2 regions of the Brevibacillus sp. M2.1A genome follow, and region 1 is predicted to be linked to the other one. Evidence: a T-box and tRNA genes for the amino acid it is inferred to sense, from the RefSeq annotation. Region 1 holds a T-box; the other holds one or more tRNA genes.
What was found. A T-box is a leader RNA that pairs with one kind of tRNA and senses whether it is charged. The one in region 1 lies ahead of ileS (isoleucine--tRNA ligase), so its partner is inferred to be a tRNA-Ile.
Positions count from the first base shown of each region.

Region 2: it encodes a tRNA-Ile, which carries the amino acid that the T-box ahead of ileS (isoleucine--tRNA ligase) is inferred to sense. The anticodon was not compared.

Region 1 covers NZ_JABSUY020000001.1:2,160,572-2,168,681, reverse strand. Annotated here, with positions in the region: gene HP567_RS10670 (efflux RND transporter periplasmic adaptor subunit) at 1-497, opposite strand, end outside; gene HP567_RS10665 (TetR/AcrR family transcriptional regulator) at 579-1,148, opposite strand; gene ileS (isoleucine--tRNA ligase) at 1,374-4,454, opposite strand; T-box leader at 4,524-4,783, opposite strand; gene HP567_RS10655 (VWA domain-containing protein) at 4,849-6,231, opposite strand; gene HP567_RS10650 (MFS transporter) at 6,389-7,594, opposite strand; gene HP567_RS10645 (thioredoxin family protein) at 7,626-8,110, opposite strand, start outside.
Region 2 covers NZ_JABSUY020000001.1:573,216-579,618, reverse strand. Annotated here, with positions in the region: tRNA gene HP567_RS02690 (tRNA-Ser) at 1-68, opposite strand, end outside; tRNA gene HP567_RS02685 (tRNA-Gly) at 77-150, opposite strand; tRNA gene HP567_RS02680 (tRNA-Leu) at 158-239, opposite strand; tRNA gene HP567_RS02675 (tRNA-Pro) at 256-332, opposite strand; tRNA gene HP567_RS02670 (tRNA-Arg) at 365-438, opposite strand; tRNA gene HP567_RS02665 (tRNA-Gly) at 445-520, opposite strand; tRNA gene HP567_RS02660 (tRNA-Leu) at 529-615, opposite strand; tRNA gene HP567_RS02655 (tRNA-Lys) at 648-723, opposite strand; tRNA gene HP567_RS02650 (tRNA-Gln) at 732-806, opposite strand; tRNA gene HP567_RS02645 (tRNA-Tyr) at 825-909, opposite strand; tRNA gene HP567_RS02640 (tRNA-Thr) at 957-1,032, opposite strand; tRNA gene HP567_RS02635 (tRNA-Phe) at 1,047-1,122, opposite strand; tRNA gene HP567_RS02630 (tRNA-Asp) at 1,158-1,234, opposite strand; tRNA gene HP567_RS02625 (tRNA-Val) at 1,260-1,335, opposite strand; tRNA gene HP567_RS02620 (tRNA-Glu) at 1,423-1,496, opposite strand; tRNA gene HP567_RS02615 (tRNA-Asn) at 1,504-1,579, opposite strand; tRNA gene HP567_RS02610 (tRNA-Ala) at 1,597-1,672, opposite strand; tRNA gene HP567_RS02605 (tRNA-Ile) at 1,720-1,796, opposite strand; gene gyrB (DNA topoisomerase (ATP-hydrolyzing) subunit B) at 2,015-3,940, opposite strand; gene remB (extracellular matrix regulator RemB) at 3,940-4,227, opposite strand; gene recF (DNA replication/repair protein RecF) at 4,239-5,357, opposite strand; gene yaaA (S4 domain-containing protein YaaA) at 5,374-5,589, opposite strand; gene dnaN (DNA polymerase III subunit beta) at 5,622-6,403, opposite strand, start outside.

The DNA of each region.
Region 1 (8,110 bases):
ATCGCCCCATTTTTATAGAGCTGTTCCATGCGCTGATAGTCTTTTTGTGCTTGATCCCGAGAGATTTTCTTCGCTTCGACCGCTACTTTCGCTTGCTGAACTTCTTGTTCCCGCGCTCCGTTTTTTACTTTGGAAAGCTCGGCGCTCGCACCATGCATCTCAGCGTTTGCCAATGCCAGCTGGAGAGAGTAGTCTGTAGCATTGAGGCGGGCAAGCACTTCTCCCTTTTTGACAACATCTCCTTCTTTGTACGGCAACGACTTGATTTCCCCGGCTACTTCAAAAGAAACAGTCGTCTCTTCGATAGGGGCAAGTGTCCCTGACAGTTCACTAGTCGATTGGAAGCTTTTCAGCTCGACCGGCTCCGCTTCCACAATTTTGGCCTCGGCTTGGACTTCGCTTTCCGTTGACGGCTTCATCTGATTGCAAGCCGTCCCAATCACTGCAAGGGAGATGATCAGCAACATCCCCACCACTTTTCTTCCCGTCTTATTCATGTAGGCCTCACTCCTATTGCTTTATAGAAAAGTATTCCGGAATGAACATTCATTCCGTTTTGTTCAAAAGAAGGATCAGAATTAATGAATTCTGATCGCATCCCAGCAAGCTTCCTCTACACCGGCAAGCAATTCCGGGGTTTCTTCGATTTCGCCAGCCTTGATGCACTTGTTCAATGCGATGAATGCCCCGTCCATAATCGCAATCAATGCATCCGCTGGCAATGGACGGATAACCTTATTTTTTTGTCCCCGTTCAATGAATTCGCATAAAAATGTTCGCAGCTTCATGTATGCTTCGCGGCTGGCTTCGTCTAGGTAGTGACCGTTTGTATGGGAATCCAGAAACAGCAAGGCGTTCAAATTCTTTTTGGCGTAGCGAATCACCTGATTCGCAATATGCCGAAATTGCTCGCGTAAGTCATCAGAAGTGCGAGGATAACCATCATTGATTGTCTCAAGCAGCTCCCCCACACATTCTTGAAACAGCGTATTGACGAGCGCTTCTTTGTTTTCGAAATAACGATAGATGGTACCTGCACCGACCCCTGCCTTTTCGGAGATCATCGGAACGGTCGTCCCATCAAAACCGCGATCTACAAACAAATCGAGCGCTGCATCCAAGATTAATTCGCGCTTGGTTTCAGACAAGTTCATGACTCCTCTCTTGCGGAATGAATTTTCATTCTGGAGGAAATTATAGTATACATATTGCTGGGGTGTCAAATAGCACTTGCTTGGATTACCTGTTGGCTGGAATTTTTTGGTTGCGGGCGATTATGAGGATGTTTGGTTTGACCCAGAATTATTACAAAACAGCTAGAGAACCGGTGTAGTAACCATGTTCCCTAGCTGTTTCTTTATCCAACTGCTTCGTTATCCAATGTGCAAGCCAAATGTTTTGTCACCGAACGAAACTTTCTCCCTATCTGCTATTTTCGCAAAAGTCACATCCGAAACGAGTACACTTTCACGCAAAACATGATCAAAACGCTCCAAGGCTGCTCGTAGCTCATCGTCTACATCCAGTGTGAGCTGGACACGTTTATCGATGGGTAAATCCAGCTTTTTGCGTGCATCCTGTATGACACGGATGACTTCACGAACCAAGCCTTCTTGCTCAAGCTCTTCTGTCAGCGTCGTATTCAGTGCCACATGGAGCTGATAGCCGGATGCGGAAGCAAAGCCTTGCTTCCCTTGCTTTTCCACAAGCAGCTCATCTAGCGTAAGCCGCACACTCTCACCTGCGACCTCCACATCCAAGTAGCCATTGTCCACTGCCTTCTGTGCATCGGCTGCGTTCAATTCTTTTAGATACCCTTGGATTGGCCCGACGAGCTTGCCGTATTTTTTTCCGGCTACACTCAGGTTGAGCTTGAAATGATACGTTACGAAGCTGCTGTCGCTTTGCTCTACCCGAATGTTTTTGACATTGATCTCGTCTTCGATAATGCCGGCAAATCGCTCGAGGTTAAATGGCTGCTCCATCGATACGATCAGCTCGGACAGAGGCTGTCTGGTCTTGAGTCCAGTTTCATTGCGAACATTTCGCGCCAGCTCCACGATGTGTCGAGCCATTTCCATGTCCCGCTCAAGGGCTTCGTCGATTGCTTCTGTGTTCACTTTCGGATAGTCAGTCAAATGAACACTGCCCTCTCCTCCCAGATTGCCATACATATCTTCTGCGATCAGCGGCGCGTATGGTGCGATCATCTTCGCCAGCGTTAGCAACACTTCCCGCAGGGTCTGGTAAGCAGATACTTTGTCAGGCGTCATCCCGCTGCTCCAGAAGCGATCCCGCGAACGGCGGATGTACCAGTTGCTCAACTCGTCGATGAACGTTTCGATATGCCCTGCCGGATTCATGAAATCGTAGGTTTCCAGACCTTTTACCACGTGCTGCAAGGTGGTATTCAAGCGGGAAAATATCCAACGATCCAGCTTGTTCACAGATGGTTGCGTTGGATGCTCTTCTGGCTTGAATGCATCGATCAAGGCGTATAACGAATAAAAATCATGCGTGTTATGGATCTTATCGATCACTTTGTACTTCGCCTCGGCGACGATCCGCTTGGAGAACCGCTTGCTGCTCCACGGCGCACTGTCAGACAAAAGCGCCCAGCGGAATGCATCTGCACCGAACTCTTCGATTACCTCCCACGGATCGATCCCGTTTCCTTTGCTTTTAGACATCTTCTGACCGTGTTCATCCAAAACGTGACCGGTAGAGATGACCGCCTTGTAAGGGGCTTTTCCGTTATACAGGGTAGAGACTGCCAACAAGCTGAAGAACCAGCCCCGCGTCTGATCGATTCCTTCCGAAATGATGTCGGCAGGGTACTGCTCCTCGAATACCTTTTCGTCTCCGAATGGATGATGGTACTGAGCAAACGGCATCGAACCGCTGTCGAACCACACATCAATGACCTCAGGCGTCCGCTCCATCGTACCACCGCAAGAGCAGCGCAGCTTCACCTCATCCACAAACGGCTTGTGCAGCTCCAGCTTTTCGTCGATTGGTGCCACAGATTTCTCACGCAACTCTTTTACACTGCCTGGCGCATATTCGCTGCCACAATCCTGACAAAGCCATAGATTGAGAGGCGTCCCCCAATACCGATTGCGGCTAATATTCCAATCTACAAGCTCTTCGAGGAATTTCCCGAAGCGCCCTTCGCGCAAGTGGCCCGGATACCAGTCGATCTTGCTGTTGTTTTCGATTAGCTGATCCTTGATCGCTGTCGTTTTGATGAACCAGCTCTCCATAGCGTAGTAGAGCAGTGGTGATTTACACCGCCAGCAAAACGGATAGCTATGCTCGTACCGCTCCTTGGAAAACAGCAGACCGCGATGCGACAAGTCTTTGACGATATCGACGTCGCAATCCTTGACGAAGCGACCTGCGAAATCCGAGATTTGATCGGTATAGCGACCAGCCAAATTTACGACGTTCACGAAATCAAGCCCATGCTGACGGGTCGTGCGATAGTCATCCTCCCCGTGCGCTGGAGCAGTATGCACAATCCCTGTTCCGCTCGTATCACTGACATAGTCCGCATCGACGACGATATGCCCATGGTTTACCTGGATATAGCCAAAAGGCGGCTCATACGGGGTTCCGACCCATTCTGCGCCTTTGTGCGTGGACAAAACCTCGTAGTCTTCCTTGAACACTTTCTCCGCGAGATTTTTTGCTACGACGTACACTTCATCCTTGTGCCTCACCCGCACGTAATCGAGCTCTTTGTTAACGGTCAATGCCACGTTGGCTGGAAGTGTCCACGGTGTCGTCGTCCACGCGAGGAAGATGTCGTCGCTTGTCTTGCTTTTGAATTTGACGGTCGCACTCAAGTCCTTCACGTCTTCATAGCCTTGCGCCACTTCATGGGAGCTGAGTGTCGTCTGGCAATCCGGGCAATATGGACTGACACGATGGCCTTTGTACAGCAGTTCTTTTTTATGAATGTCAGAAAGGATATGCCAGACGCTTTCGATGTAATCGTTGGTCAAGGTGACATATGGATGCTCCATATCTGTCCAGTATGCGATTCCTTCCGTCAGCTCGCGCCATTGTTTTTCGTACTCGAAGACGCTGTTTTTGCACTCTTCGACGAACTTGGCCACCCCGTAGTTTTCGATCTCCTGCTTGCCGGAAATGCCAAGTCGCTTCTCCACCCCAAGCTCCACCGGGAGACCATGTGTATCCCAGCCCGCTTTGCGGACGACACGGTAGCCAGACATCGTTTTGTAGCGTCCGATAAAATCCTTGATGACCCGTCCGAGCACGTGACCGATATGCGGCTGTCCGTTGGCAGTCGGAGGACCTTCATAAAAGACGAAGTTTGGCTTTCCCAGCCGATTGTCCATCGACTTGCGGAATGTATCGTCTTTCCTCCACTGATCCAAAACGCGTAACTCACGTGTCCTCGCTTTTTCTTTTACGTCTACTTTCCTCATCTTGTACACTCCTTCTTCTGTAAATTTCGTAGAAGTGTAGGTTCATAAAACGCAAAAAAATCCCGCCCCCTAAGGGACGAGATTTGATCTCGCGATACCACCCTTGTTCCGAAATCTTCATGCAAGCATGTCATTTCGGCACCTCTACTACGTACCATCATACGCGTCCCTTCTAACGGTGGGATTCCGGGTCAGCTTACTCCAAAATGCTTCAGCTTTCCTTCTCGGAGAGGATTTTCGGCTAAGTCTTGAACGTTGGCTTTCAGCACTAGGGCCAACTCTCTGGGGAACAAGGGGATTAGCTTACTCTTTCTCGTCAATGAATTTGTTGGTGTTCTATTCGTATACTCTTTTTACACTGCTTTCAAGAAAATGTCAAGGAAGCGAGTTTCCCTCAAGGTTTTTTATCGTTTGCGTCCCGAACCCCTTGTTGTCCTTCTTCAATGACTTCACGCCACTCCTGATTGCCCTTGTCAACAGAATCTCTCCATAACCCATTTCCTGTATCCACAGCGTATCGCCATATTTCCTGCTTCCGGTCGATAATGGCGCTATCGGTATCCATAATTCCGCCTTTTCCGTTAAATCTCTTTTTCAAATATTCCCTGGCGTCCAGCAATCTTTGTTTTTCTTCCTCCACCAACGCTTTTACTTTTTCCTTGGTATCTTCCGCGAGTTTTTTCTTCGCTTCTTTTTGACTGAGTGCGTCTTCTTTTGCATTTTCCTTCCACGCATACCAAGCCTGCTTGAGCTTGTCGTATTCGCCCCGAAGGTGCTTTTTCAAAGCTTCTTCATCCTGCACGGTTATGTATGTCCCCGCTCCCGCATCCGCCACTTGCTTGAGCATACGCTGCCCTTCGTTATCAACGTCAAAACCGATAATGTTCACCACGGTCTTTATGCTCGACTGATTCAGTGCTTTGGCTGCTTCTACGGGATTTCCTCCGCACGTTTCGATCCCGTCGCTCACCACGTACACGAATGTTTCGTTTGTCCCGGGTGGAATATCTTCTTGCACGGCTTGCAGCGCTTTTGCAATTGGTGTCCAGCCTGCTGGTTGTACTTTGCCCAATGCTTGTTGAAACGATTCCTTCTGATAGCCTGTCTCCGAATAAAATGTCTCTGTGCTGGCGCATGATAATGCTTTGTCTTGCTCACTGCCGCTTCCTTTATGACCATATACCCGTAAAGAAATCGTCGCGTTTTTCGGAAGGACAGACGCGAATTGGTCAATCGCCTCTCGGGCTGCCTCCATCTTCGTTTTTTTGCCGACTTTTCCTTTCATGCTGCCACTCGCATCAATCAACAAGGCAAAATGCGTTTGCGTATCCGGCAAGGTAATCTCCTCTGTCGGCCGCTGCAAGTGAACGTCTACGCTGGAATCAAAATTGGCAAACGTGAGAACGAACGGGCGATAATCCTCTCCGAGTAATTTCAGCAGCTCCTCGAGATATTGCTCCGATGTGAGTGTAGCTGGGAGCTTATCCAATTCTTTTTTGACCTTCTCTTCATCGTAATTCTCGCCAGCATAGGTTCCAACCACCTGGTTTGCCAATGCGAGCTCAAATGCCGTCAACTCGCGCTTGACAGGCGGCAGTGGCTCTCTGGCCTGCGTTTGTGTGGATGTATCTGAAGTTGTCTGATCAGGCGTTTTGGTCTGCTCCTGCAAGTTCGCGGTTTGTTGTGTCGCAGCAGTGTCTTTTTGCCCAGGATCAGAGTCTGTACAGCCCGTCATCACTAGCGTAAGAAACACAATAAACGATGCCCATTTCTTCAAAAAGCTTCCCCCTCCTCTTACTCCACCCTACATTATGCTAAATCATTCCAATTCGAACAAATTATAAAAGATGCAGGTCGTTTTTCCTATAATGCAAAAAAGAGCAACACAAAGCGTTTCCACACTTTGCGCTACTCTTTTCCTCTTTCAAAAGTTATTAGGCCACTGCCCTTTTCACACTGCGACGGCTTTCCACCTGCGACAAGAACAAGCTGAGAACCAGGATAATCGCGCCGAACAAATACGGTGCGTTCAAATGAACCCCGTACAACGTACCCGCCACTGCTGGGCCAAAAATATTCCCCAGACTCATGTAGGCATTGTTCATCCCTGCAACGAAGCCCTGTTCATCCCCCGCTCGCTTGGAGATCAGCGTGTTGATTGCAGGACGCATAATCGACGTCAGGGTAAAGAAGATAACCGTCATAATCAGCATATACCAGAAGTTACCGGACAATAGCATCATCACCATCGATACAGCAGACAAGAAGAACGTCACGTTAATGAGTTTTTTCTCGCCAAAACGAGTAATGAGCTTGCCGATCAGCGCTGCCTGCACAATCGTACCGGCAAGAGCACCCACTGTGATAATGATGGAAATATCACGCGGAGTATAAGCGAACTTTGCATCGACGAACAGCGGGAAGATGACTTCGAAGTTCGCCAAGCCAAACGTCATCGTAAAGACCAACACCAGCATAATGAAGTACGACGATTGAAACGACTTGCCGAGTTGTACGAAGATGTTTTCCTGTTTGTCTTTGGCGTTTCGCGCCGCGAGCTGCTTTTCTTTCGGAAGTGATTCTGACAAGAAAAAGATGGAACCGAGTGTGGCTACCGCACCAACTGCCGCGGAAATGTAGAACGGCATACGCAGACCAAGCTCCGCCAAAAATCCACCAATACCAGGTCCGATAACAAATCCGAGCGACATGGCGGCCCCGAGCATCCCCAGTCCTTTTCCACGTTTATCCTCTGTCGTAATGTCTGCTACATACGCCAGCATGGACGGAATCATCGCTGCTGCCCCGATCCCGCCGATCAGACGAGAAAGGTAGAGCACCCATGTCTGTTCAGCCAAGGCAAAAACCAGATTGGAGATCGTAAACAGGACGAGTCCCGATACAATCATGATTTTTCTACCGTACTTATCTGACCATTCCCCGGCAATCGGAGAAAAAAGAAATTGAGTTACACCAAAAGCCGCCACCAAGTATCCAGCCGTCTCCCCACCCGCGCCGAACTCTTTGAGAAATTCGGGCAAAATCGGAATAATCAAGCCAATTCCCAGCATGGCGATAAACATGTTGATCATCAGGAAGAGAATCGGTCGCTGACTATTCTCTTGTTTACTCATATTCATTTATCCATTCCTATCCATTTAGATTTTCTTTTTAGCCTTGCAGCTTCGCTTTTACGCTTTCAATCACCGTGCGCCAAATGGCAGGGTCTGTAGATATCTTTTGCTTGAAGTTGCGGTACAACTCCTTTTGCTTTTCCTCAAAATCTGGAGCGTCTGCAGCCGGCAATCCTGCACGGGCAGTCGTAATCATTTCCTGCACCTCTGGCGAACGCGGACCCCAAACTCTTGCCTCGTATCCATCCTGGTCGAGGAAAATAAAGATAGGAATCGCACGTGCTGTGCCATTGGTCAGGTATTGGTCCATCAACTCCAAATTTTCGTCGCGGATGAGAAAGCGCAATTCGATATTGCTTTCCTCGGCAATTCGCTGAATGACAGGAACGCACAAGGAAGCATCCCCACACCAGTCTGCGGTCAGCACGACCCCTTTCCAATTGCGCTGGGAGAGATCCTTCCAGACTGCCAGATCCTCATCCGTAAATGTGAGCTGATCATACACACGGGACAGCTCTTCTT
Region 2 (6,403 bases), 1.6 Mb from region 1:
AACCCCCGTGAGCTTGCACTCTAACGGTTTTCAAGACCGCCCCGTTATGACCACTTCGGTATCCCTCCGCAAAATATGGAGCGGGTGATGGGAATCGAACCCACGCGACCAGCTTGGAAGGCTGGAGTTCTACCATTGAACTACACCCGCTTGAATATGGTGCCGGTGAAGGGACTTGAACCCCCACGGTTTCCCTCACGATTTTGAGTCGCGCGCGTCTGCCATTCCGCCACACCGGCATATTCATTTGAAACATGGTCGGGAAGACAGGATTCGAACCTGCGACCCCTTGGTCCCAAGCCAAGTACTCTACCAAGCTGAGCTACTTCCCGAATATCGTTCTTCACTTTTTAAAATGAAGATGCGTGCCCTGAGAGATTCGAACTCCCGACCTTTTGATTCGTAGTCAAACGCTCTATCCAGCTGAGCTAAGGGCACATGTTATGGAGCGGACGAAGGGTCTCGAACCCTCGACCTTCGCCTTGGCAAGGCGACGCTCTACCAATTGAGCTACGTCCGCATATTTATTGGTGCGGTCGAGAGGACTTGAACCTCCACGGTGTTGCCACCACTAGAACCTGAATCTAGCGCGTCTGCCAATTCCGCCACGACCGCATATAAAATTCAATCTCTCGCTTTTTAAAAACTGGTGAGCCATGAAGGACTCGAACCTTCGACCCTCTGATTAAAAGTCAGATGCTCTACCAACTGAGCTAATGGCTCTCGAAAAATGGCTGGGGTACTAGGATTTGAACCTAGGAATGACGGAGTCAAAGTCCGTTGCCTTACCGCTTGGCTATACCCCAATAGCCATGAAGTAAAGATGGTGGGGAGAGACGGATTCGAACCGCCGAACCCGGAGGGAGCAGATTTACAGTCTGCCGTGTTTAGCCACTTCACTATCTCCCCAAGCTTGTCCTTCAAAAGTAAACCTTATTCAGCTTTCAAAGAAAAAGTGGTGCCGGCAATAGGACTTGAACCCACAACCCCCTGATTACAAGTCAGGTGCTCTACCAATTGAGCTATACCGGCGTGTTTGGTATAAATGGTGGCTCGGGACGGAATCGAACCGCCGACACGAGGATTTTCAGTCCTCTGCTCTACCGACTGAGCTACCGAGCCTCAAGCGTAATTGTTTCGCCATCGCTTGAGAAAAATGGCGGAGCTGACGGGACTCGAACCCGCGACCTCCGGTGTGACAGACCGGCGTGAACTCCAACTTCACCACAGCTCCATGTAAAACATTCAGTTATTAAAAGTGGTGGAGGCTGACGGGATCGAACCGCCGACCCTCTGCTTGTAAGGCAGATGCTCTCCCAGCTGAGCTAAGCCTCCGCTATTCCCAACAAAGTGACGTTAATGCTTTGAAGCATATTCCGAGTACTTTGTTGGGACCCCTTATTATCAGGGCGTTTTGCTAGGTGACCCGTAGGGGATTCGAACCCCTGAATGACAGCGTGAAAGGCTGCTGTGTTAAACCGCTTCACCAACGGGCCATTTGAATGGCTCCTCGGGACGGACTCGAACCGCCGACCGATCGGTTAACAGCCGATTGCTCTACCAACTGAGCTACCGAGGAATGATGATGTTTTAGAATGGTGGAGCTGAACGGGATCGAACCGATGACCTCCTGCTTGCAAGGCAGGCGCTCTCCCAACTGAGCTACAGCCCCATTCTAATGCTTTCGTGACACAGTTGCCATGTCAGCTATGTAAGTAGTGGTGGGCCTAGGCTGACTCGAACAGCCGACCTCACGCTTATCAGGCGTGCGCTCTAACCAACTGAGCTATAGGCCCGTAATTACTTCCGGAACTTTAATCTATCACACTTTTAAGTTCATTGCAATAGAAAATTTGATATTTTTTTATTGCGTGGGTGAACTTTTTTGTGAAAGACGAGTTTAACAAAAGCACAATCTATTATAAGTCAGTTCATCATATATTTCAAATGTGTTTTTAAATTTTCATTAAGAAAAAAGCTTGCCCGGTAAAGGACAAGCTTTTCTTCGTCGCAATTAAATATCAAGATCGCGTACATTTGCTGCGTATTGTTCAATAAACTCCCTGCGAGGCTCTACTTCGTCACCCATCAGTGTCTCAAACACCATATCGGCATCCATAGCATCCTGGAGATCTACCTGAAGCAACGTACGAACTTCTGGGTCCATTGTAGTCTCCCACAATTGATCCGCGTTCATCTCACCTAGTCCTTTATAGCGTTGGACGTTTGGCTTCGGTTGTGCCTTTAAGGTAGCGAGAACCTCATCACGCTGCTTGTCGGTATAAGCATAGTGCAGCGTCTTCCCTTGCTTGATGCTGTAAAGAGGCGGCTGCGCAATATAAATATACCCCGCTTCGATCAACTGTTTCATGTAACGGAAGAAGAACGTCAGCAGAAGCGTACGGATATGCGATCCGTCGACGTCGGCGTCCGTCATAATGACGACTTTATGGTAACGTGCCTTTGAAATATCAAAGTCTTCACCGACACCTGTTCCCAAAGCCGTAATAATAGCACGGATCTCGTTGTTGCCGAGAATTTTGTCCAAACGTGCTTTTTCTACGTTCAATACCTTCCCGCGAAGAGGAAGAATGGCTTGGAAATGACGATCGCGTCCCATCTTTGCAGAACCGCCCGCAGAGTCACCCTCTACAATGAACAGTTCAGATTCGGATGCGTCCTTGGAAGAGCAGTCCGCCAGTTTACCCGGCAAAGCACTTACTTCCAGGGCACTCTTGCGACGAGTCATTTCACGTGCTTTTCGAGCTGCCTCACGGGCACGAGATGCCATGAGCGCTTTTTCCACAACTTTTTTGGCTACACCCGGATTTTCTTCCATAAAGGTGTTAAAACGGTCACCAAAGACAGACTCGGTAATGCTGCGCGCTTCCGAGTTGCCCAGCTTCGTTTTTGTTTGTCCTTCAAACTGAGGCTCTTGAATTTTTACGGAGATAATCGCGGTAATACCTTCACGCACATCGTCCCCGGAAAGATTCGGATCCTTTTCCTTCAGGAAGTTAAACTTGCGGCTGTAGTCGTTGATAACACGCGTAAGAGCCGTTTTAAATCCGGTTTCGTGAGTACCACCCTCATGCGTATTGATGTTATTGGCAAAAGAGTAGATGTTGCTCACATAGCTGTCGTTGTACTGAAGGGCAACCTCCACGACAAGACCTTCTTTTTCCCCTTCGCAATAAATCACATCATCATGCAGGGCTTCCCGGTTTTTATTCAAGTATTCTACGAACTGGATGATACCGCCCTCGTAGTGGAAGGACTCTTCCTTCTGCTGATCTGGGCGTGTATCCTTCAGCGTAATGCGCAATCCTTTGTTCAGGAACGCCAGCTCGCGAATACGTTTTTGCAAAATCTCGTACTCAAATACAGTTGTTTCGGTAAAAATAGTCGGGTCGGGCTTGAAGGTTACTTTTGTTCCCGTTTCATCGGTCTCGCCTACGACAGCAAGATCGGCATCCGGTGCACCTACTGTAAAGCGCATGTAGTATATCTGGTTATTTTGTTTAACCTCGACTTCCATCCATTCGGATAGCGCGTTCACTACCGAGCTACCGACCCCGTGAAGACCACCGGACACTTTGTATCCGCCACCGCCGAATTTACCACCGGCGTGCAATACAGTCAAAACGGTTTCAACAGTGGATTTCCCGGTCTTTTCATGAATGCCAGTCGGGATTCCTCGACCGTTATCGGTTACAGATACGGAGTTGTCTGGATGAATGACCACCAAGATCTCGTCGCAATAACCGGCCAGCGCCTCGTCAATGGCATTGTCGACAATCTCCCATACCAGGTGATGCAAACCTCGGCTGCTGGTCGACCCGATGTACATGCCGGGACGTTTCCGAACTGCCTCTAACCCTTCCAGTACCTGAATCTGACTCGCATCGTAGTTTGTATCTTTCGTCGTCACTTGATCCACTACTCTGTCAACTCCTCCACTTCAGCTTGTACAAAGGGAAACTGATCCAAGCTGTCCACGAACTGAGCGCGTCGCTTCAGCGTCAGAGAAGAAATAGGTGAACAGTAAATGGCGCTCTGGGTGATTACATAAGACTTCGTTTCTTCCTCACTATGGTCAACAACTGTTTTACTTTTTTCAAGTAAGAACGCTTTATTGATTTTTGAGGATTTCACAGTCTGATGATCGAGGATGGAAATAACTTCCTTCGTGCTCACCACAGTATCTCCACCAATGTGAATAAACATCCCTGTACCCCCTACCTTTCTCCGGAGATTTTCCCTTCCCTCACGTAAAAACGAGAGGCTTGCTGGAGAACCTGATGCTTTAAGCCTTCCACACCTGTGGTACTTACAAACGTCTGTACTCGATCCTGAATGGTTTCGAGCAGCAATGTTTGCCGATGTTCATCCAACTCTGACAAGACATCATCCAACAACAGAACGGGGTATTCTCCCACTTCTTCTTTAATCAGCTCAATTTCGGCCAATTTAATGGACAGCGCACTGGTGCGTTGCTGTCCCTGGGAACCATACGTTTGCACATCCATGTTGTTCACTTTAAGTGAAAAATCATCACGGTGTGGCCCAATAAGGGTGTTCCCCCGCATGATTTCCCGGTCGCGAACCTCTTCGTAGGCAGCAAGCATTTTATCTACAGCTTGATCTATCGTCATCTCTTCTGTAACGGGCGATGAGTTAACGTAATGCAAAGAAAGTCTTTCCCTGCCATCGGTAATGCCAGTGTGGATTTCCTGTGCCCACGTCTCCAACTTCCGAATGAACTCAAAACGCTTCCGTAACAATTTTACCGCTAAATCGGCTAATTGGGTATTCCAAATTGCCAGCATTTCCAGCGAGTTACTTTTTTTCATGGCCAAATCCTTTAAAAGCTGATTTCGCTGGGCCAGCACTTTGTTGTAATTGCTCAAATAATAAAGATACGTAGGTGAAACTTGACCGATTTCCATATCGATGAAGCGTCTGCGCTGGGCAGGTGCGCCTTTGACAATGGAAAGATCCTCGGGTGCAAACATGACGACATTCAATGCCCCCACATAGGCGCTCAGCTTCTGCTGTTCCATTCCGTTGATTTTGGCCCGCTTTCCCTTGGTTGTCAACTGCAGCTCTAAACGAACAGAACCGTAGCGACGAAGAACATCGCTACGGATCGTGGCATAATCGGCATCCCAGGAAATTAGCTCCTTGTCGCGGGGCGTTCGGTGGGATTTGGCGAGTGCCAAAACATAGATCGATTCGAGAGCATTCGTTTTCCCTTGAGCGTTGTTGCCAATAAACAACTGGATGGGACCGTCAAACGACAGGGACATCGTTTCGTAGTTGCGATAATTGGTTAGCGACAGGTTCTTGAGAAACAAGAATCACGCTCTCCTCTCAGGGGCGTACCACTTGATAGCGACCATAGCCTTCAATCGCCACTTCATCGCCAGGATATAGCTTGCGTCCACGTCTGTTGTCCAGCTCTCCATTAATCTGGATCGGAACCTCAGCCAAAAAAGCTTTGGCCATTCCCCCCGTGTCAATGATTTCAGCCAGCTTCAAAAATTGGCCGAGAGCAATATAGTCTGTGCTTATGGAAACCTCACGCATGGCTTGGCTCCTTTCTTTTACGTAAAAACATTTTAGTACGTACGAACCGGCAAAATCAAATGGAGCATCCAGTCATGATCGGTCGGACGAATCACAAATGGACTCATCGGGCCGCTAAAGCTCGCTTTGATTTCTGCGCTATCGATTGCACGCAGCGCATCGATCATGTATTTGGCGTTGAAGGAAATTTTCAATTCTTCGCCATTCATTGCTTTTGGCATCAAAATGTCCGTTACTTTCCCGATCTCAGGTGCATTGGACGTAATTTCGACGGTTCCATCAGGCATCGTAACGAGCTTGACTACGTTCGATTTGCCTTCGCGGCTCAGCAAGGAAGCGCGCTCGATGGATTGCAAAAACTCCTTGGTGCTAACGGTGATCTCCGTTTTGCTTCCTTGTGGAATAATTCTGGTCGTGTCCGGATAGGTTCCTTCCAAGAGACGGGAATAGAACAGGATATGCTTGGACTTCACCAGGATTTGATTGTCCGCAACAACGATATCTGCGAGATTTTGGTCGTCATCTAATATTTTTACCAATTCATTGCAGCTTTTACCCGGAACAACCACGTTGTGGAAAGAAAGATCCTCTGGGCATTCGACCATTGCGGTACGACTAGCCAAGCGATGGCTGTCTGTTGCCACAAAACGCAATTTGCCTTGATCAAGCGACCACATTAAACCGGTCAAGATCGGACGCATCTCGGAAGTGGAAACACCAAAAACAGTCTGACGAATCATTGCCTTCAGTAAATCACAGGGAACACTGAAGACTTTATCTTCTTCCAGATGCGGCAGCTGTGGATATTCGTTGG